DNA from 3 places in the Streptomyces nojiriensis genome. Region 2 is predicted to be linked to each of the others. Evidence: riboswitches for the same ligand, from Rfam matches in the RefSeq annotation. Region 2 holds a riboswitch; each other region holds the start of a gene.
What was found. A riboswitch is a leader RNA that binds a small molecule or an ion and turns the genes downstream of it on or off. The one in region 2 is predicted to bind guanidine.
Positions count from the first base shown of each region.

Region 1: it holds a riboswitch for guanidine, as region 2 does, so the genes downstream of both, JYK04_RS37025 (Ohr family peroxiredoxin) here and JYK04_RS04560 (MBL fold metallo-hydrolase) in region 2, are expected to answer to the same signal.
Region 3: it holds a riboswitch for guanidine, as region 2 does, so the genes downstream of both, JYK04_RS17335 (DMT family transporter) here and JYK04_RS04560 (MBL fold metallo-hydrolase) in region 2, are expected to answer to the same signal.

Region 1 covers NZ_CP071139.1:8,188,263-8,195,485, forward strand. Annotated here, with positions in the region: gene JYK04_RS37010 (nuclease-related domain-containing DEAD/DEAH box helicase) at 1-1,797, shown strand, start outside; gene JYK04_RS37015 (peptidoglycan recognition protein family protein) at 1,895-2,689, shown strand; gene JYK04_RS37020 (hypothetical protein) at 2,720-3,178, opposite strand; gene JYK04_RS37025 (Ohr family peroxiredoxin) at 3,165-3,653, opposite strand; guanidine-III (ykkC-III) riboswitch at 3,729-3,791, opposite strand; gene JYK04_RS37030 (hypothetical protein) at 3,914-4,129, shown strand; gene JYK04_RS37035 (hypothetical protein) at 4,152-4,343, opposite strand; gene JYK04_RS37040 (vWA domain-containing protein) at 4,505-5,689, opposite strand; gene JYK04_RS37045 (AAA family ATPase) at 5,705-6,904, opposite strand; gene JYK04_RS37050 (ankyrin repeat domain-containing protein) at 6,901-7,223, opposite strand, start outside.
Region 2 covers NZ_CP071139.1:932,781-940,003, forward strand. Annotated here, with positions in the region: gene JYK04_RS04550 (MarR family winged helix-turn-helix transcriptional regulator) at 1-353, opposite strand, end outside; partial or broken gene JYK04_RS04555 (EamA family transporter) at 373-1,358, shown strand; gene JYK04_RS04560 (MBL fold metallo-hydrolase) at 1,307-2,185, opposite strand; guanidine-III (ykkC-III) riboswitch at 2,197-2,264, opposite strand; gene JYK04_RS04565 (F0F1 ATP synthase subunit B family protein) at 2,509-3,018, shown strand; gene JYK04_RS04570 (FAD-dependent monooxygenase) at 3,276-4,460, shown strand; gene JYK04_RS04575 (polysaccharide deacetylase family protein) at 4,486-5,328, opposite strand; gene JYK04_RS04580 (MsnO8 family LLM class oxidoreductase) at 5,582-6,568, opposite strand; gene JYK04_RS04585 (serine hydrolase domain-containing protein) at 6,663-7,223, opposite strand, start outside.
Region 3 covers NZ_CP071139.1:3,721,556-3,728,778, forward strand. Annotated here, with positions in the region: gene JYK04_RS17315 (ABC transporter ATP-binding protein) at 1-764, opposite strand, end outside; gene JYK04_RS17320 (ABC transporter permease) at 769-1,602, opposite strand; gene JYK04_RS17325 (ABC transporter permease) at 1,703-2,506, opposite strand; gene JYK04_RS17330 (transglycosylase domain-containing protein) at 2,717-5,191, shown strand; gene JYK04_RS17335 (DMT family transporter) at 5,206-5,526, opposite strand; guanidine-III (ykkC-III) riboswitch at 5,558-5,623, opposite strand; gene JYK04_RS17340 (GroES family chaperonin) at 5,696-6,037, opposite strand; gene JYK04_RS17345 (DUF3618 domain-containing protein) at 6,081-6,446, opposite strand; gene bcp (thioredoxin-dependent thiol peroxidase) at 6,506-6,973, shown strand; gene JYK04_RS17355 (HNH endonuclease signature motif containing protein) at 7,107-7,223, shown strand, end outside.

The sequences.
Region 1 (7,223 bases), 7.3 Mb from region 2:
TTCGTCCTCCAGGTCACCGCCGGCGGCGAGCCGGGCGACGGACGGGCCACCGGCCTGCTCGCCGCCACGAAGGCCGCCGAGAGCGCGGTGGCGTCCCTCGGCATGTCACCGGTGGCGGTCCAGCCGCTCATGGTGCTCGCCGGGCGGCGTCTCGACGCGAGCCGCGGCCGGATCCGGCTGCTGGGCGAACGCGAGATCGGCCCCGTGCTGCTCTCGCAGCGGCACCGGCTGCGCGCGGAGTCGGTCCGGGCGATCGCCGACCATCTCGAGCGGGTGTTCCCGGGCTACGCCGGATCGGCGGTCGACCAGCCGCCGCCGGCGCCCGAACACCACCGACCGGGCTCCCCGGACGGGCTGTTCGACCTGGATGGGCTGCGCGACGCGGTCTTGAAGGGGGCGATGGAGGCGCCGATCGAGCAGTGGATGACCTTCCTCCACCCCGATCAGGTGGCGCTGGTGCGCCGCAACTGGGCGGGCCCGGCCCGCATCAGCGGACCGGCGGGTACCGGCAAGACGGTCGTCGCCCTGCACCGTGCGGCCCACCTGGCCCGGCGGACGACCGGCCGCATCCTGTACGTCACCTTCGCCAACAACCTGCCCCGGGTGCAGAGCACCTTCCTCAAGGCCATGGCCCCCGCCGTCGCCGACCGCGTGGACTTCCGCAGCCTCCACTCCTGGGCGCAGGAGTTCCTGCAGGAGCGGGGGATACCGGTACGGCTGCACGGGGACAAGGCCGAGACCGCCTTCAGCCTCGCCTGGAAGAACGTCGGCCGCCGGAGCCCCCTGGCCGACCTCGACCCGGCCCCCGCCTACTGGCGCGAAGAGATCGACTACGTCATCAAGGGGCGGGGCCTCACCCGCTTCGAGGAGTACGTGACCGTCCCCAGGCGGCGCCGGAAGGCGCGCCTGCACCGTGCGCACCGGCAGTCGATGTGGGAGCTGTACGAGGCGTACGAAGCGCTGCGCGGCGAGCGCGGCGTCCACGACTTCAACGACGTCCTCTCCCTGGCGCTGGCCGAAGCGGTACGCCGGCGCGAGCGGCCCCTCTATGCGGCCGTCGTCGTGGACGAGGTCCAGGACCTCACGCTCGTCGGCGTACGCCTGCTGCACGCGCTCGTCGGCGACGCACCGAACGGTCTGCTGCTCGTCGGCGACGGCCAGCAGACCGTGTACCCGGGCGGCTTCCGCCTCACCGACGCGGGCATCGACATCCGCGGCGACCGCGGACAGGTGCTGCGCACCAACTACCGCAACAGCAAACAGATCCTGGACGCGGCCCTCACCGTCGTGGCCGACGACGCCTTCGAGGACCTCGACGGCGAACGCACCCCGGGCCGCCGCGACGTCGACCTCACCTACCACGACGGGGACGTCGTACGCGTCACCCGGCCCACGGTGGAAGCCCACGACGGGGAACTCCTGGACGCCCTGCGTTCCCTGCCCGACGGTGCGCGGGCCGACACCGCCCTGCTGTGCCCCTCCATGCGTGCCATCGGCCACTACCAGCGGCTGCTCACCCAGGCGGGCATCCCGGTGTGCCAGTTGGAGCACTACGACGGCCGTGCGGTCGACGCGGTGAAGATCGGCACCTATCGCAGGGCCAAGGGCCTGGAGTTCAAGAACGTCCTCCTGCCCCGGTACGACGCGGTGTTCACGAACGGGACGCCGGCCGGCACGGCGGGCGGCACGGAGACCTCGGAGACGGCCCGGGAGCGTGCGGAACTGCTCCGCAGCCAGCTCTTCGTGGCGATGACCCGGGCACGTGACCTGCTCTGGCTCGGCAGCGTCACCGCGTAGGGGAGCCGTCCCGGCGCGGCCGGTCGGGGACAGTCCGGGGGGTCGCGCGGTGTGTCTGCGCGGCCGGTGGAGGGGGAGTCCCCTTCAATGGCGCCGCATGACCTTCTCCGCACTGCACCAGCCGGCGGCGCGCGCCGCGGCCCCGTACACCCGCCGGTCGGTCCTCACGGGAGCCTTCGCCCTGACCGCCGCCGCGGCACTGCCGCTCGCCACGGCGGGGCGGGCGTACTCCGCCGCCGCCCCGGACATCATCGGCTGCGCCGCCTGGGGTGCGCGGGAGGCGTCCGAACCCGTCGTCGTCCTGGACAACGGCCCGGAGCGGATCATCGTCCACCACACGGCGACGGCGAACGTGACGGACTACTCGAAGCAGCGCGCCGTCGCCCTCGCCCGCGCGATCCAGACGTACCACATGGACGCGCAGGGCTGGATCGACACGGGTCAGCACTTCACCGTCAGCCGCGGGGCCTTCGTGCTGGAGGGGCGCCACAACAGCCTGGCGGAGCTGCGCGCCGGCACCCGCCAGGTCCGCGCGGCGCACTGCGTCGGGCAGAACACCGTGTCGATCGGCATCGAGAACGAGGGCACGTACACCTCGCAGGACCCGCCGGCGGCGCAGTACGCGGCCCTGGCCGACCTGTGCGCCCACATCTGCGACCAGTACGGCCTGTCCGCGTCGGAGATCTACGGCCACCGCGACTTCAACGCCACCTCCTGTCCCGGCGACCGCCTCTACGCCCTGCTCCCGACCCTCCGCAAGGACGTCGCCGCCCGCCTCGGCGCGCCCGCGCCGCAGGAGGAGACCGACCCCATCGACGACCTGGTCCGCCAGGCCACCGGCCGGCCGGCCTCGGAGTACGCGGAATACCTCCCGGCGGGTCTCCTGCCCTGACGGTGCGCCGCAGCCCCGGGCCCTCCGGGGCTACAGCCGCCAGTACGTACCGGCACGGGAATCGACATGCACCACGTGGTGGCCGACGCGCACCACGTGGTGGTCCGGGCCGGACCAGGAGCCGCAGGCGCCGTCGGCGCCGGCCAGCGGGGTCCAGATCTCCAGGAAGGTGCTGCCGTCCGGGTTGGTGCCCCGCTCGACGAGGTTCGCACCGTCCCACCGGAAGGTGCCGGCGTCTTCGCCGGGCTCGCCCGTGAGGTGGTGGAAGTGCACCCGGGAGCCGTCGAAGGACGTCGTACCGGCGAAGCCCCGGCTGTCGGCGTAGTACGACCCGGCCTGCAGCCACACCACTTCGCGGTCCTCGACGAGGGGTCCGCCGTCCCGGCTGATGCCCCGCCGCAGCCAGGCGCCGTGCTCGGGCACCGGAACGCCGGGGCCGTCGGAGCCGTCGGGGACCTGCCCGCCCGGCCCGGGCTCAGGCGCGGTCATCGGCGGCGGCCTCGGCGTTCTCGGCGGTCTCAGCGGTCTCGGCGGTCCCGTCCACGGCCAGGAGCGTCAGGGGTACGTTGCCGCGTACGGCCTGCGAGTACGGGCAGACCGCGTCCGCCCGGTGCAGCAGGGGCTGGAGGTCCGCCTCCCGCCACCCGGGCAGGGCGACGGTGAGCGTCACCGCGAGGCCGTAGCCGGCGGGCGTGTCCGTGGTGCCGAGCCGGACCTCGCAGGCCACGCGTGCGGTGGAGGCGTCCGCCCCGAACTCGGCGGCGACCTCCGCGAGCGCGGAGGTGAAGCAGGCGGCGAAACCGGCCGCGAACAGCTGCTCGGGGTTGGTGGTGCCGGGCACCTTCTTGCGCGGCGGGGCGAGGCGGACGTCCAGACGTCCGTCGTCCGTGCGGACGGATCCGGTACGTCCCCCCGCGGCGTGCGCGGTCGTCCGGTACAGGCTGCTGGTGAGTGGCACGGTCATGGCGTACGGCCCATCTTGCTCGACGAGGACGCTGCCCGGGTGCGGACAGCGGACGGCGCCGCTGGTGCGGCACCTCGTGCGTCGTCGTGCGTAACCGGGTACGGCGCATCTCGTCCGGGGCCTTGGACCGGCCGCCGGACAATCTAGCAACGCGGGCCGCGGTCCGCGGACATCCTCCGCGGTGAAGTTCCTCACGGGCCGCGGAGCCGGCCCGGCCGCCGGCGCCGCGGCCCCCTTCCTACACTCGTCCCGTGGACGCGATGAGATGTACGTACTGCGGTGGCGTCGGCCTGGAGCCGGGTTTCGTCGAGGACGCCGGGGAGGGGGCCCGGGGGTACGCGCGCTGGATCGCCGGAGCGCTGGAACGCGGCATGTTCGGCGGTGCCAAACGGCTGGGGAAGCCCCGGCGGCGCATCGAGGCCTACCGCTGCCCGCACTGCGCCCACCTGGAGCTCTTCGCCACCGAAACCGTCTGACGGCCGGCCGCCGTGCCCGGGGTCAGGGCGCGTGGTGCTGGACGCCCCGCTGACCGGGCACCCGGGTCGACCGGGGAGCGTCCGAGCGGCGATGGCCGGCTCGCTGTCGCCGGCCCGGGAACGGGTTGCGCCGCACGGTGGCGCTGGGGGCCGCGATCAGAAGGCCGACAAGTGCGAGGACCGCGACGAGGATGAGCACGTTGACGAGATTCATGGTCCTGCCTTTCGTCGAGTATTGACTTCCTGTCACTACATCTTGTTACCGAATTGCGGGACGTTAAACACAGAGGGTGACTGGAGCTGCCGTGGAGGCCGCGACGGCGCCCGCGCCGGTGCCCGTGCCGGCAAAGGCCGCCGCAGGCGCGTCACTTGGGTTCACACGGCCAGGTCGACGCGTACGGTCTCCACCCAGGACGGGGGCGCGGGAGGGGTGTTGCCGATCAGCGCCGCGATCAGCCGGCAGGACGGCGTCTCCTGCGGCCACGGCGTGTAGCCGTCGGTCAGCACGATCACGACGTTCGGCCGGTCGGGCAGGGCCAGGGCCGCGCCGATGCCGACGCGCATGTCCGTGCCCCCGCCGCCGGCCAGGGTCACCTCGCCGGCGCTGCGCACCCGGGTCACGGCATGCACGTCGGCGTCGCACGCGAGGACGGCGACCCGGTTGCCGCCGACGCCCACCTCCCGCAGGACGCCGGTGACTTCGGCGAGGGCGGCCGCGAGGTCGTCGGGGCCCATCGATCCGGAGGTGTCGATGACGACGGCCACCCGCGGCAGCGGCCTGCGCAGACTGGGCAGCACCACCCGGCCGCCGAGCGCGGGTGTCCGGCGCGAGGGGCGGCGGTAGGTGTAGTCCACCGCGCCGGCCGCCCAGGCCGCGGCCTCGCGGACCGCTCCCGCCAGGGCCTGGCGCCAGTCGACGGACGGCTCCAGAACTTCCTCGGCCCACCGGGCCCAGCCCTCCGGGACCCGTCCCCGGCTGCGCCGGTGGGCCCGTACGGCCTCGGCGGTCTGCCGGCGCAGGGCCTCGGCCTCCACCGGGCCGACCCGGGCGGGGCCGCCCTCCTCGCCCAGCTCCCAGGGCCGGGGGGTGCCGTGCGCACCGGAACCGCAGTCCGGGCCGTGGGGCGTCGGGGGAATCGCCGGCAGGTAGGTCTCGAACAGGCCGCCCGTGGGCAGCCCGTAGAGCCTGGGCTCCATCCGGCCCTCGGGCAGCACCAGTCCGTCGGCCAGCAGGTCGTCGTTGATCTCGCAGTCCTGGGCGATGTTGATCCGGACCTGATCGCGCTGGTCGGCGGCGGGCAGGCGGTCGGCCCGGCCGTGGTGGTCGCGCAGCAGGTGCGCCACCTCGTGGATCCACACCCCGGCCAGTGCGGCCACCGGGGTCGCCTCGACGAAGGCGGGCGAGACGTAGCAGCGCCAGTGCCGGTCGACGCCCATGGTGCGCACGTCGGCCGAGGGGACGACGGTCAGGGCGTACAGCGCGGAAGCGAGGTACGGACGGGTCTCGGCGGCCTTGTAACGGGCCGCCAGCAGCTTCGCGCGGTCCAGCTCCGGGCGCACGGCGGGGGACCGGGCTCAGCCGCCGCCCGGCAGCGAGCCGGACAGCTGGAGCAGTTCCACGAACGCGTCGATGCCGGCGGGAACCGGCCAGTCGAGGTCGCGCATCGCGGCGAGGTCGGCGGCGGCTCGGGCGGCGACGTCGGGCACGCCCGCGTCCACGGCCTTGGCGAGGACCACCCAGCCCGCTTCCCACCGGGGGCGGGTGAGCTCGCTCTGCACGGCCGCGACCACGGCGATGAGGAAGGCCAGTTGCCGGTCGCCGCGCTCGGGCAGGGCGAAGGCGTCGGGGTCGGCCAGCACCCGGTCCGGGTCGGGCAGGTCGAGGTGTTCGAGGTACGAGAGCAGTTCGATCCCGGCGGCTTCACCCACGGCGCCGGTGAGCGCGGCTGCCAGTGCCTCCCGGCCCGTCGACGCCGCGTACCCCGTGGCCAGCAGCCGCAGGGCCATCTCCCAGGTGCGCGGGGAGGGCCAGCCGCGGCCCCGTCCGGCGGCCTCGGCCGGCATGTGGTGGACCAGGCCCGGCCGGGCGGTGAGGAACCCGGAGACGGCGCCGCGGGCCCGGGCGACCGACCCGGAGGTCTTGGCGGGATCGACGGCCGGGATCGCCACCTCGGGCCAGGTGCCTGCCATGCCGCGGGCCACGGTGCGCGGGTTGTGCGTCCAGTCGAGGTGGACGAAGCGGTTCGCGAGCGGCGGGCTGAGGTGCCAGCCGTCCGCGGCGCTGGCCGGCGGATTGGCCGCGGCGACGATCCGTACCGCCGGCGGCAGTTCGAGGCTGCCGACCCGGCGCTCCAGGACCACGCGCAGCAGGGCCGCCTGCACGGCCGGCGGGGCGGAGGACAACTCGTCGAAGAACAGCAGTCCGTGGCCGGTGCGGGCGAGGCGTACCGCCCAGTCCGGCGGGGCCATGGGGACACCGGTGGTGGCCGGGTCCTCACCGACGATGGGCAGTCCCGCGAAGTCGGAGGGCTCGTGGACGCTGGCGATGACGGTCTCCAGCCGCACGCCGAGCGCGGTGGCGAGCTGCTCCATGCCGGCGGACTTGCCGATGCCCGGCTCACCCCACAGGAGCACGGGCTGATTGGCCGTCACGGCCAGTGCCAGTGCTTCCAGTTGGGGGTTGGTGGCGGGCTCGGTGCGGGTGGCGCCCAGCCGGGCACCCAGGGCGTCGGCGGCGGCCAGGGCCCGTGCGGGCTGCGGCTGGGGCGCACTCATGCGTCGTCCTCGTCCTCGTCCTCGTCCGCGTCGTCCTCGCGGTACTCCAGGTGGTCGTCGTACCAGTCGGCGCCGATCCCGGGGAACTCCTCGTCGGCGCGGTCCCGCAGGAAGGTGAGGTCGGTGCGCCTGTAGCGGCGGATCTCCTGGGACAGCGACAGTTCCATGTCGTCGACGACGTCGATCCGGGAGCCGGCCGCCAGCAGGGCCCTGACCAGATCCGCCGAACCGCCCCAGTGCACGGCCGACAGCAGCGGGGTGCGTTCGTTCTGGTCCCGTGCCTCAAGGTCGAGCCCGGCCGCCAGCAGCCGGGGCAGCA
Region 2 (7,223 bases):
TCGTCGTCGGAGCGTCGGCGGGTGACGAGTCCGGACCGCTCCAGGCGGTCGATCCGCTTGGTCATCGCACCGGTGGTGACCATGGTGTGCGCGGCGAGCTCGCCCGGCGCCCGCTCGAAGGGCTCACCTGCACGGCGCAGTGCGCACAGGACGTCGAACTCCCCCTCGCTGAGGCCGTAGCGGTCGTAGACGAGGCCGAGTTCCGCGCCGAGCCGGTCGGCGAGGCGGTGCAGTCGGCCGATCACGCCCTGTGGGCCGACATCGAGGTCAGGCCTTTCGCGACGCCAGTCGGCCTGGATCCTGGCCACCCGGTCCAGGGGCGGATCGTGCTCGACGGACATTTTTGCTTCCATGGAAGCTATATTACCTTCCATGGAAGCAAATGTGCGCTGGGTGGCGCTGACCGCAGTGGCACCGGTGGCCTGGGGAGCCAACTACTTCGTCACCCATGAGTTCCTGCCTGCGGACCACCCGCTGTACGGGGCCGCCCTGCGGGCGCTGCCGGCCGGCCTGGTCCTGCTGGCGCTGTGCCGTCGGCGGCCGCACGGCGCGTGGTGGGGGCGGTCCGCCCTGCTCGGGCTGCTCAACGTGAGCGTGTTCTTCTTCCTCGTCTCACCGCCTCCCAGCTGCTGCCGACGAGCGTGGCCGCGACCGTCATGGCCGCCTCCCCCTTGATCATGATGCTCGCCGCCTGGCCCCTGGTCGCCGAGCGGCCCGGCATCGCCCACCTGGCGGGCGCCGTGATCGGGCTGGGCGGGGTGTGCCTCATGCTGCTCGGGGGCGTGGGCGGGATCAGCCTGCCGGGCGTCCTGGCCTCGGCCGCGGCGGTGCTGGTGTCGTCCGTCGGCCACGTCCTGGCCAAGCGGTGGAACACCGGCGCCGACGGGGACACCGGCGCCGGTGTGCTCGCGTCGACCGCTTGGCAGCTCACCGCCGGAGGCCTGCTCCTGCTGCCGGTGGCCGTGGCCGTCGAGGGCGCCCCGCCACCGATGTCCCCGTCGGCCCTGCTCGCGTTCTGCTACGTCGGCCTGGTCGCCACCGCGCTGGCCTTCGCCATCTGGTTCGCCGGCCTTCGCCGCCTGCCCGCCGGGACGGTCGGTCTGATAGGGCTGCTCAATCCGGTCACCGGCGTACTGCTCGGGACGGTGGTCGCCGGGGAGGTGCTGACGGGCCGACAGCTGTGCGGACTGGCACTCGTACTGGGCGCGGTCGCCCTCGGCCGGCCCCCGGGCAGAGGCGGACGGGCGAGCCGGGGTACGGCGGCGGGCGGCGGACGAGCACGTCGCGAAGGTCAGGTGGGCGCGGCTCAGTCGTCCGGGCAGAGGACGAAGAGGGGGAAGGCCAGCCGTCGGGGCTGAGTGCCGATCTCGTCGAGTGCGGCGCGGATCTCGTGCAGGTGGTCGGTGGTCATCTGCAGTGGGGGTTCGTGGGGCTGGTAGGTGGTGCGGACCGGGTAGTCCACGCCCGGTTCGGTGGTCATCTCGATGTGACAGCCCATGACGTGGGTGACCGGTCGGCGTTCGCAGAACTCGATCAGCCGGTCGATGGTCCGGGTGAACGCGTGCCGATCCTGGATGTAGAGGCGGCCCGGATAGACCGTGTCGCCGGTGAGCAGGAACCCGGTCCACGGGTCGTAGTACGTGACGGCGCTCTCGTGGTGCCCGGGGGTGGCCAGGCACTCGAGCCCGCGGCCGCCCAGATCGACCCTAGCCGTGGCGGTGGGGTTCTCGTCGAATCCGAAATGCTTCCAGGCCGTGGGCAGGTCTGCCGCGACCACTGTGGTGTCGGGACGGCCGGCGAACTGGCCGTCGCCCGCGGTGTGGTCGCCGTGGGCATGGGTGTGCAGCACCAGCAGGTGGTACTCCTGGCGGGGGTGGCGGGCGAGCCAGCCGTCGACGAGCCGGTCCACCACCGGGCGCAAGGGGAAGAACTCACCGGACGCAGTGGCCCCGGTATCGATCAGCACCGCCCGGTCGTTGCCGAACAGCAGGAAGAGAAACGGCGCTTCGTAGTCGATCGCCATGTTCTGCCGCAGGATGACCGTGTGCTCGTCGTACGCGTAGACCTGGATGTCCGGGTCGGTGTTGTGCTTGGCCGATGGTGAGCCGTGGATCCAGCGGACGTCCAACTCGCGAGGCCGAGAAGCCGGGCTGTCGAAATCGATGAAGGACGTGCCTTCAGCCATGACGCCTCCTGCGTGCGTCGTCTTGGCGGGCCGGGTACGGCGCACATCTCGTCCGGGGTGGGCACGTACGAGCCTCCGCCGCGACGCTACCACGAGATTGATCCACTGCCCTGGTGGTGCCCGGCGCCCGTGCGGCGACGGCAGTGCCCTTCGCCGAGAAACCTCGGTAGGAATGTGTGAAATTCATTCGTCGGCATTTCGCCGGCCGCTCGGCACCACAGCAGCTGACGTCACCTCACATTGCCTGCCCGACCGCCGATTTCAGGCCATGAGGCCATGGCAATTCGAAGCGGTAGCCGATAGCGCACCGCTACGATTCGATCATGGGACCCCTGAAACCGAATCTCATTGAACTCATAGTCGGCCTCATCGCCTTCTCCGTGGTCTTCGCGACCCTGGCCAAGGTCCTCCTGCCGAGGATCAACAGGACCCTCGCCGAGCGCGAGGAGGCCACCGCGGGCGCGCTCGAGCGGGCCGAGGTGGTCCAGAGGGAGGCGCAGCGCCTTCGGACCGAGTACCAGGCGGAGTTGAGTGCCGCCCGTCACGAGGCCGCCCAGATCCGCCAGGCCGCACACGAGGAGGGCCTCACCCTCCTCGCCGCCGTCCGCTCGGAGGGGCAGAAGGCGCGCGAGGACATGGTCGCCGCGGCCACCGTGCAGCTGGAGGCCGACCGGGTGATCGCCGAGGCGGAGCTCCGCGAGCACGTCCTCGGGCTGGCCACCGAGCTGGCCGGCCGCATCATCGGCGAACCGCTCACCGACGTCGACCGTGCCCGCGCCGTCGCCGACGAGTTCTTCGCCGAGACCGAGGCCGAGGCCGACACCAAGGGCTGAGTCCACGGCCGCTCCCGCGCACCAGGTCCGGGACGGGCGCGTGCTCCGTCACCCCACCATTCCAGCCCGTCTCTTCCGGATCTTGCCGGGCCCGCGACGCCCGGCACCGCACCTGGCCGCGTTGTCGGGGCACCCGAGTACGTCCAGTACACGGGCGCCCCTCCGCCTTGCCCTGCACGGCACCGGACGCCGCGGGCTCGGCCGACAAGATCCGAAAGAGACGGCCTAGAGTGGGGCCCCGAACGGAGAGGTGGGCGATGACGAACCGTCACGCGGTGGTGGTCGGAGCCGGAATCGGCGGCCTCACGGGCGCCGTCGCACTGCACCGCCGGGGCTGGCGCGTGACCGTCTGCGAACGCTCCCCCGAACCCCCCGTCACCGGCGCCGGCATCGGCCTCGCCCCCAACGCCCTGCGCGCACTCGACGCGGTCGGCGTCGATGTCTCCCGAGCGATCGGCGGCGCCGTACCCGCGACGATGGGCGTGCGGCGCCCCGACGGCCGGTGGCTCACCCGGGCGGGCACCGCCGACATGGCGGCCCGCTACGGCATGGCGCCCCTCGCCGTCCCGCGCCCGGCCCTCACCGCCACCCTCGCCGCCGCGCTGCCGCCGTCCGCCCTGCGGTACGGCACCGAGGTGACCGGGGTCGACGATGCCGAGGACCGGCCGACCGTCCGTACGGCGGCGGGCCCGGGCATCCGAGCCGATCTGGTCGTCGCCGCCGACGGCATCCACAGTCCGCTGCGCCGCGCGCACTTCCCCGCGCACCCCGGACTGCACTATCTCGGTGAGACGGCCTGGCGGACCATCGTGGACGCCCCGGACCTGCGGATACCGGCCATGAGCGAGACGTGGGGGCGGGGGGAGCGGTTCGGGGTGACCCCCCTCGTGGACGGCCGCTACTACCTCTACGCCACCGCGGTCGTCCCGCCGGACACCCGTCTCACCGACCCGCGCACCGAACTGCGGCGGCGCTTCGGCACATGGCACGACCCCATTCCGGCGCTGCTGGACCGCGTCGGGCGCCAGGGCGCTGCCGATGTCCTGCGGAACGACCTCTACGACCTGGCCGCCCCGCTCCCGTACCTGCACCACGGCCGGATCGCCTGGCTGGGCGACGCGGCCCACGCCATGGCCCCCAACCTGGGGCAGGGCGGCTGCCAGGCCATCGAGGACGCTGTGGTCCTCGCCCGTCTGCTGCCCGCCGGAGAGCGCGGCGACGGCGGGGACACCGCCGTTCCGGCCGCCCTCGCCGCGTACACCGCCGCCCGCCACGCCCGCACCGACGCCGTGCGCCTTCGTGCCCGCCGCGTCGGACGGCTGGGCGTGCTGCGCAACCCGGTCGTGGTGGCCGTCCGTGATCTCGCGGTCCGGGTCACCCCGGCCCGTCTGGCCCTGCGCGGCATGGACGACCTCTTCAACGGGTTCCGCCTCCCCGCGTAGCGGTGGGGGCGGTCCGGGACGGCCCTCAGGTGGTGCGGGCTGGGAAGGAGAAGCTGTAGCCCTGCTCCGTGAGCCAGGGCAGGTACTCCTTCAGCGCGGCGACGGTCTCGCTGCGGTCGCCGCCGCCGTCGTGGAAGAGGACCGTCGGCTGCCGGGGGAGCTTGCCCTCCACGGAGGAGAGGATGGCCTTCAGGCCCGGCCTGCTCCAGTCCTGGGGATCGACGCTCCAGCCCAGCGGCCGCATCCCGCTCGCGGCGGCGATCGCGCGGCTGTCCGGGGTGAAGGCTCCGCCCGGCGCGCGGTAGTAGGCGACCGGGACCCCGGGAACCGCCTTCTCGATCATGGCCTTGCCGTCGAGGATCTGCTGCCGCTGGTAGGCGACGGGCTTGTGGTCCATCGTGACGTCGTGGTCGACGGAGTGGTCGCACAGCCGGTGCCCGTCGGCGGCAACCGCACGCACCAGCTCCGGGTACTTCTGCGCCTTGGTGCCGATCATGCAGAAAGTGGCCTTGACGTGGTTCTTTCGCAGCGTCTCCAGGACCTGGGGCGTCCAGCGGGGGTCCGGACCGTCGTCGATGGTGATCGCGACCTGGCGGCCCGCGCCCTGTGCCAGCCGGGAGATCCCCAGCGGGACCCCGGAGGCGCCCTGAGCGGCACCGTGGGCGGCACTGTGCGCCGGGCCCTGGGCGGTGCCTGCGGTGCCGGCCGGTGCGGAGTGGCCGGACGGGGGCGCGTCCGGGGTGCGGACCACCGAGCCGTCGGTGGCGGCGTACGCCGGGGTGCCGGCTGCCGCCAGGAGCCCGAGGAGGGCGGCCGCAGCGACGTACCCCGCCCGTCGACGACGTGCGGAACTGGTGGTGATGCGCATGGACGTGCTCTTCCTTTGCCCTCGGCCCCCGGATCTCGCTGGTCGATCCAGGCTAGGTCATCCGTTCGGAGCCCCACCTCGACCAAATGGCCCGTTTTGTGTGGTTCAGGGCACACGGGTCCCCCGGCGAGCGGCCGACAGCCTCGGAGCGCCAACGGCTGTGGCCACTCCCGTGGTGCCGCACCCCGTGTGAGCAGTGTCACGGCCCGCCCACGCCGCGGGGCCGTGCGGAGCACCGCAGGGCTCCCGCCTCCTAGGGCGCCGTCATGGCTCCGCAGTGCTTCTTGATGAGCGCGTACGAGGCGATGCGGTCGCCGAGGTCGTAGACGGGCGTGGCCAGCATCAGCTCGTCCGCCCCGGTCCCGGCGGCCAGGTGTGCGAGCCGCGCCACGACGGTCTCGGGCGTGCCGACGGCCTGCTGGGCGCGGAAGCCCGCCAGTGCCTGCCGCTCCTGCTCCGTGAAGGGGTGGGTGGCCGCCTGCGCGGGGGTGGGGAAGGGGATCTGGCTCTCCCCCCTCAGGAGGCCGGCCTTGACGACGTTCATCGGCCCGGCACGACGGACGGCTTCCTCCTCCGTCTCCGCGCACACCGCCTCCACGCACAGCAGCACCCGGGGCCGCTCGCACCAGCGGGACGGGGAGAACGCCGACCGGTAACGCTCCAGAACGGCAAGGGTGTTGTCCGGCCTGATGTGGTGCGCTACGGCGACCGGCAGCCCGAGTTCCGCGGCGAGCGCGGCCCCTGCGGGGCTGGAGGCCAGCAGCCACGGCTCCGGCAGCGGACCCAGTGCCACCTCGTCCACCAGGAACGAAAGGATGGCGGCCACGTCGTCCCGGTACTCGGCATCCGTCGCCGGGTCGCCGCCGCGGCGCAGTGCCCGCGCGGTGGCGTCGTCGAACGTGCCGGGGCCGCGGCCGATGCCCAGGTCGATGCGGTCCTCGTGCAGGGCCGCGAGCGTGCCGAACTGCTCCGCCAGCGTGATGGGGGCGTGGTTCGGCGCCAGGACCCCGCCCGAACCGAGGCGGATGGCCGAGGTCGACGCGGCGGCGTGCGCGGTCAGTACGACCGGCGGGAACGCGCCGATCGCGGGAGAGTGGTGATGCTCCGCGTACCAGAGGCGGTGGTAGCCGAGGTCCTCCAGTCCTTGGGCGAAGGCCGTGGTGTCCCGCAGGGTGTCGGCGGCCCGGGTGCCCGTTTGCACCATCGCGACTTCCAGCGCTGAAAGGGGTATGTCGAGCATGGCGTCAGCATAGGGATCGCGGGTGGCCGGGCGGGCGGGCGTGATCGTTTTCGCGCCACGCCCGCCCTGCCGCAAACGGGGTCGTCGCTGCGGCTCAGTGCTCCTTGAGCAGGGCGCAGGCGAAGTTCTCCTGCACGGTGCGCAGTCGGGCCAGCAGCGCGGGCTTGTTGCCCTTGCTGGTCTGGGTGTTGATCGAGAAGGTCAGCGACCGGGTGCCGTCGGGTGTGGTGGCGGCGAGCTGGGTGTACCCGGGGAAGTTCCCGGTGTGGCCGTAGAGCACCCCGCAGCGGGTGGTGTACTGGAAGATCGCCAGCCCGGCGGCGTTGGTGCCGGGACCGGCAGGCTCCGAGGAGTCGCCGGGACGGAAGGTCAGCTGCTCCTTGCGGGTCTGCGCCGACAGCAAGGTGGGGCCGCCATAGGCCCGGATGAAGGTGCCCAGTTCCCGGGGGGTGGAGACGATGCCGCCGGAGGCCCAGACACCGGAGGCGCCCACGGCCTCGCTGATGTCCTCCGGTTCGGCCGGCGGCTGGACGTCGTAGCCGTGCAGGTACGGCTGCGGGAGCCGGTAGCCCAGGGGCAGGCTGGTGCGGCGCAGCCCCAGCGGGCGGTACACGAGCTCCTTGAGGAGGTCCTCGTAGCGTCGGTCGGTGACGGC
Region 3 (7,223 bases), 2.8 Mb from region 2:
AGGTCCACCACCAGCGTCCGCTCGCTCTCCCCCGCCGCCCCCGCCGCGTGCAGCCCGCCCAGCAGCCCGTCGTACATCAGCCGCCCGTGGTCGATCACCATCACCCGCTCGCACAGCTGCTCGATGTCCTGGAGGTCGTGCGTGGTGAGCAGCACGGTCGTACCGAGTTCCTCGTTCAGCTGCCGTAGGAAGCCCCGTACCTTCGCCTTGCTCACCACGTCGAGCCCGATCGTCGGCTCGTCCAGGTACAGCACCTCCGGATCGTGGAGCAGCGCCGCCGCGATGTCCCCGCGCATCCGCTGCCCGAGCGACAGCTGCCGTACCGGTACGTCCAGCAGCTCGGCCAGGTCGAGCCGCTCCACGCAGCGCTCCAGGTTCTCCTCGAACCGCGCCCGCGGCACCCGGTACAGCCGCCGCATCAGCCCGTACGAGTCCTTCAGCGGCAGGTCCCACCACAGCGTCGTGCGCTGCCCGAACACCACCCCGATCCGGTGCGCGAGCCGCATCCGCTCCCGCGCCGGGTCGATGCCCGCCACCCGCAGCCGGCCGCCGCTCGGGGTCAGGATGCCGGTCAGCATCTTGATCGTGGTCGACTTCCCGGCGCCGTTGGGCCCGATGTAGCCGACCACCTCGCCCCGGGCGACCTCGAAACTGATCCCGTCCACCGCCCTGACCTGGCGTTTCTCCCGGCGCATCAGGCTCACCCGGCGCCGTACGTCAAAGACCTTCTCGACCCCGTCCAACGAGATCAGCGCATCCGCCACAGCTCTAGCTCCCCGTGCTTCGGTACGAACGGACTCCCGCGCGCCACGCCAGCGACGCGGGCAGGAACACCACGAAGGCCACCAGCGGGCTCAGGTACGCGACCCACCCGGGCAGGCCCAGCGGATCGGGCCGCCCCAACACGTGCAGCGCCGGAAGCCAGTTGACGAAGGCCAGCGGGACGATGAAGGTCACCCCGCGCAGCAGGTCCTTCGCGAAGACCGTCGGCGGGTACTGCAGCATCGTGCAGCCGCCGTAGGTGAAGGAGTTCTGCACCTCGGCCGCGTCCCCGGACACGAACTGGAAGGCCGCACCGGTCACCATCACGGCCCCGAAGATGGCCGCCCCGGCGAGCACCATCACGGGCACCAACAGCACCTTCCCGGCCGTCCAGTCCACCTCCAGGGTCCACACCGCCCAGCCCATCACCCCGAGCCCCTGCCCGATCCGGCCCAGCCGGCGCAGCGCGAAGCGGTCCGCCGCGACCTGCGCGAGCACCGGGACCGGCCGCACCAGCATCGTGTCGAGCGAACCGTCGCGGATCCGGGCGCCGATCCGGTCGGTGTTCCCCAGCAGCAGGTCCGCCAGGCCCAGGGAGGCCGAGCAGGACCCGTACAGCAGCGCGATCTCGGGCAGCGTGAAACCGCCGAGGGCGTCCACGTGGGAGAACATGATGTAGATCGCGACGAAGTCCAGGAGCGTGATCGCCGCCTGCCCGAAGGTCGTCAGGAAGAAGGACGTCCGGTAGGTCATGGTGGAGCGGATCCACATGCCCACGATGAGCCGGTAGCCGCGCAGCCCCTCCAGGGCCGGGCCGCGCCGCGGCGCCCCGGCCACCACGACGCCCCGCTCGCGCGCCCGGTCCCGGCCCCGGCCCCTCTCCCGGCCTCTCTCCCGGTCCGGCGCCCGCGCCGGTACCGCCTCCAGCTCCGCTTCGGCCTCAGCCACCCTGGACCACCACCTTCCGCGTCGCGGCCGACTGCAACAGCCGCCCCGTTCCCAGCAGTACGAGCGCCCACCCGGCCTGGAAGCCCAGCGCCTCGGCCGCGCCCCCGGCCCCCGCGTGCTTGCCCAGCAGGACGTCCATCGGCACCTGCAGCATCGCCGCCCACGGCAGGGTCCGCACGAACTCGCCGAACCCGCCCGGGAACACGGTCAGCGGCAGCAGCATCCCGGAGAAGAAGATCGAGGCGACGGTGGCCATGACGTTGATCCCCGCCCCGTCCATCAGCCAGAAGGCCACCAACCCCACCATGTAGCGCAGCGCGAAGCTCACCACCAGCGCCAGCAGTACGGACACCAGGAACAGCAGCCAGCGCAGCGGATCGGCGGGCAGCGCCAGCGGGAACGCCAGCGCCCCCGCCACCAGCGGCAGCACCCCGCGGCCCGCCAACTGGAAGCCAGCCCGGCCCAGATCGGCCGCGAGCCACCACATCTGGAGGTCCGCGGGCCGGTAGAGGTCGACCGCGATGTCGCCCGTCCGGATCCGCTCCTGGAGCTCCTCCTGGAAGCCGCCGCCGATCAGCGCGGCGGCGGCCAGCAGCGATTGGCTCACCCAGACGAAGGTCAGCGCCTGCGCCTGGTCGTAGCCGCCGAGCCCGGGCCGCTCGTCCCACAGCGCGATGTACGTGTACGCGACGATGAACCCGAACACGGTGTTGGTGAACACCCCGGCCGCGGTCGCCGTCCCGTAGGTGGCGTAGCGCCTGAATCCGCCTGCCACGACCGCCAGGTAGAGACCCACCGGCCGACGCGCTCCGTTCCGCACTCTCCGGCGCACCGTATCCCTCCGTTTCCCACGTCGTTCCTACGTCGGCCAAAGCGCGCGAGCTTAGTGCGGAGGGGCGAGCCACGCGACCGATTTATGCCCGTCCGGGGCGGAATCATCGGCCATCGGGTAGACACCATGAGGTACAGAAGTGGATATTTTGAACGGCGTCGAGGAGTCCTGGAGATGAGCGACCAGTCACCACCCCCGGGCTGGACCCCTCGCGACCCCGACACCCCGCCCGACGTGCCGCAGCCGCGGACGGAACCGCCGACACCACACCAGGCACAGCAGGCAGATCAGACACAGCAGACACGGCAGGCACAGCAGCAGTCGCCGCACCAGGGCGGACCGGGGCAGAAAGCCCGGCGCAGGAGAACCGGCTGGCGCCGCATCCTGCCCACCTGGCGCATGGTCCTCGGCGGCATCCTGCTCATCGCCCTGCTGATCGGCGGCGCCCTCGTGGCCGGCTACCTGCTGGTCGACATCCCGCCGGCCAACGCCGCGGCCACCGCGCAGTCCAACGTCTACCTCTACTCCGACGGCTCCCAGATCGCCCGCGACGGCGAGGTCAACCGCGTCAACGTACCGCTGTCGCAGATCCCCCGGACCGTGCAGGAGGCCGTACTGGCCGCCGAGGACCGGGACTTCTACTCCGAACGGGCGGTCGACCCCAAGGCGATGCTCCGCGCCGCCTGGAACACCGCGACCGGCAAGGGCACCCAGTCCGGTTCGACGATCACCCAGCAGTACGTCAAGAACTACTACTTGGGCCAGGAACAGACGATCAAGCGCAAGGTCAAGGAGTTCTTCATCGCGATCAAACTCGGTCGCGAGAAGTCGAAGAACTACATCCTCGAGGGCTACCTGAACACCAGCTACTTCGGCCGCAACGCGTACGGCATCCAGGCCGCCGCCCAGGCCTACTACGGCAAGGACGTAGGAAAACTCACCACCGCGGAGGGCGCCTACCTCGCCACCCTCCTCAACTCCCCCAGCGCCTTCGACGTCGTCTCCCACCCCCAGAGCCGCACCCGCGCCCTCGCCCGCTGGAACTACGTACTCGACGGCATGGTCAAGAAGGGCTGGCTGTCCCCCACCGAACGCGCGACGACACAGTTCCCCGAACCGGGCAAGGTCCGCGCGGCCGCCGGCCTCTCCGGCCAGCGCGGCTACCTCGTCGAAGCGGTCAAGGACTACATCGTCGACAACAAGATCCTCGACGACAAGACCCTCGCCGAAGGCGGCTACCGCATCACCACCACCCTCGACAAACGCCGCCAGAGCGCCCTCGTCGACGCCGTCGACGGCCAGATGGTCAGCAAGCTCGACCCCGCGAAGCGCAAGGCCGACCGGCTGGTCCGGGCCGGCGGGGTCTCCATCGACCCGGCCACCGGCAAGGTCCTCGCCATGTACGGCGGCATCGACTACACCAAGCAGTACGTGAACAACGCGACCCGCCACGACTACCAGGTCGCCTCCACCTTCAAGCCGTTCGTCTTCGCCACCGCCGCCGAGAACGGCTCCCGCACCCAGGACGGCCGCCGGATCACCCCGAACACGATCTACAACGGCGACAACAAACGCCCGGTCGTCGGCGGCCGCATCCGCTTCGCCCCCGAGAACGAGGGCCAGGTCTCCTACGGGAACATCAGCGTCAACACCGCCACCGACCTCTCCGTCAACGCCGTGTACGCACAGATGGCGGTCGACGTCGGCACCGCCAAGGTCAAGAAGACCGCCATCGACCTCGGCATCCCCGAGAACACCCCCAACTTCGTACCCGGCCCGGCCATGGCCCTCGGCACCCTGCAGGCCAGCGTCCTCGACATGACCCAGGCCTACGCCACCCTCGCCGACCACGGCCGACGCACCCCCTACACCTTCGTCGAGAAGATCACCAAGGGCGGCGAGACCATCCCCCTCCCCCCGCGCGCACCCACCCAGGCCATCAGCCGCGAAGCCGCCGACACCACCACGTCCATGCTGGTCAGCGTCGTGGACAACGGCACCGGCACGGCCGCCCTCGCCGCCGGCCACCCGGCCGCGGGCAAGACCGGCACCGGCGAACTCGACCGCTCGGCCTGGTTCGCCGCCTACACCCCGGACCTGGTCACCGTGATCTCGATGATGGGCCAGGACCCGGACACCGGAACCCTGGAATCCCTCTACGGCGCCCTCGGCGAGGCCCGCATCGGCGGCGGCGGCTACCCCGCCCGGATCTGGGCCGCGTACACCAAGACCGCCCTGGAAGGCACCGACCCCGTCGACTTCGACCTGGAACTCCAGCCCGGCGCCGCACCGCCCCCGCCGCCGCCCAGCCCGGAATCCAGCCCGCCGCAGGAGACCCCCGGCGAACCCTCGCCCAGCACCCCCGCGCGCCCGACCCGGCCCTCCCCGTCGAACCCGACGGGCGGCCGCAACCAAGGCGGACAGAACAACGGAGGCCAGAACCAGGGCGGCCAGGACAACGGCGGCCCGGTGAACGCAGGCCAGGACAACGGCGGCCAGGACAACGGCGGCACCACCCAGGGCGGCGACCAGGGCGGCACCACCCAGGGCACGCAAGGCAGCGCACAGGGCAGCACCCAGGGCAGTGCGCAGGGCAGCGACGGAGGCCCGGCCGAAGGCCCGCGCCCGCCGTCCGCGTTCCTGGAGTAGCCGAGACGGACCGGTCAGTGACCGGAGGTCGCCTTCAGCCCCACCACGGCGACCAGCAGCAGACAGATGAAGAAGATCCGGGCGGCGGTGACGGGCTCACCCAGCACCGCCATACCGAGCACGGCCGCACCGGCGGCGCCGATGCCCACCCACACCCCGTACGCCGTACCGATCGGCAGGGTCTTCGCGGCGTACGACAGCAGCACCATGCTCGCGACGATCCCGGCACCCGTGAACACACTGGGCCACTGCCGGGTGAAACCTTCGGTGAACTTCATGCCGATCGACCAGCCGACTTCGAGCAGACCGGCGACGAGAAGAAGAACCCATGCCATGACGGCACCTCCGAGACAACGAGCGGTACGGGGTGCGTCGTCTTGTCGTACCCGGTACGGCGCGTCTCGTCGGGGTTCTCCCCCACCGTAGCAAAAGGGCGCGAAAAGGGCCGGTGACCTGGGCCACCAGCCCTTCAGCACTTCAGCACTTCAGCACTTGGTCAACGCCTCAGAGGTACAGCCCGGTGGAGTCCTCCGACCCCTCCAGCCGCTCCGCGGCCACGGCGTGCAGGTCCCGCTCGCGCATCAGCACGTACGTCGCACCGCGCACCTCGACCTCGGCACGGTCCTCGGGGTCGTACAGCACCCGGTCACCGGGCTCGACCGTCCGGACGTTCTGCCCGACCGCGACCACCTCGGCCCAGGCCAGCCGCTTGCCCACCGCGGCCGTCGCGGGAATCAGGATGCCGCCGCCCGAGCGCCGCTCGCCCTCGGGCAGATCGGACTTCACGAGCACGCGGTCGTGCAGCATGCGAATGGGCAGCTTGTCGTGGGTGGTGTTCTCGCTCACGCCCCGAACCTACCTGCCCGCGCCCGTCCCGTACCCCTCAGGGTCATCCGCTCTTGCGGCGCGCCGACACCACGAGCAGCCCGACCAGGCTCACGGCGACCAGCGCGACGGGCACGATCCGGTCGACGCGCGGAGCCCCGTCGTCGTGGCGCAGGCCGTCGCGCACATCCGTCACGAACCGGTTCACCGCGGCGAAGGCCCGCCCGGCGGTCTGGTCGACGGACGAGGCGACCCGTGCCTTCGCGTCCCCGATGATCGTCTTCGGGTGCATGCGCACACCGATCTCGTCGAGCGTCTCGGCGAGCTGCTCACGGCGGCGGACGATGTCCGCCTCGATCTGTGCGGGGGTCCTGGCTTCCGGCACCGCGCTGCCTCCGTCGTCGTGGTCGTGTGGGGCGTAGTCCGCCATGAACAGTCTGTCAGCTTAGTCTCATGGCATACCGATCCCCTCCCGAGGAGAGTGTCACGATGAGCGAGCGACTCCAGCCGGGCGACACCGCCCCCGCCTTCACCCTGCCCGATGCGGACGGCAACGAGGTCTCGCTCGCCGACCACAAGGGCCGCAAGGTGATCGTCTACTTCTACCCGTCCGCGCTGACCCCGGGCTGCACGAAGCAGGCCTGCGACTTCACGGACAACCTGGCCTTCCTGACGGGACACGGCTACGACGTCATCGGCGTGTCCCCGGACAAGCCGGAGAAGCTTGCGAAGTTCCGCGAGAAGGAGGACCTGAAGGTCACCCTGGTCAGCGACCCGGAGAAGGAGACGCTGACGGCGTACGGCGCGTACGGCGAGAAGAAGCTGTACGGCAAGACGGTGACCGGGGTCATCCGCTCCACGGTGGTCGTCGACGAGGCGGGCAAGGTGGAGCACGCCTTCTACAACGTCAAGGCCACGGGCCACGTAGCCAAGATCATCAAAGACCTGGGCCTCTGACCCCCGCCCTCCCTCCGCAAACGGCCCGCGCCACCCGGCGCGGGCCGCTCCGTTTATCGGACGTAACTCCCCGCAATCTGGTCCGTTAATCCGTACGAGGCCACGAACGCGCGGCCGGAACGGAGGGGCCGGGGTGCCGATCAGCCCGTACACGCAGGAACGCCTCGCGGAGGCGGCGCGCACGTCGCGCACGCTGTCGGAGGCGCTGGAGAAGCTGGGGGTCGATCCGAAGAGCGGCTCGCGGCGCTAT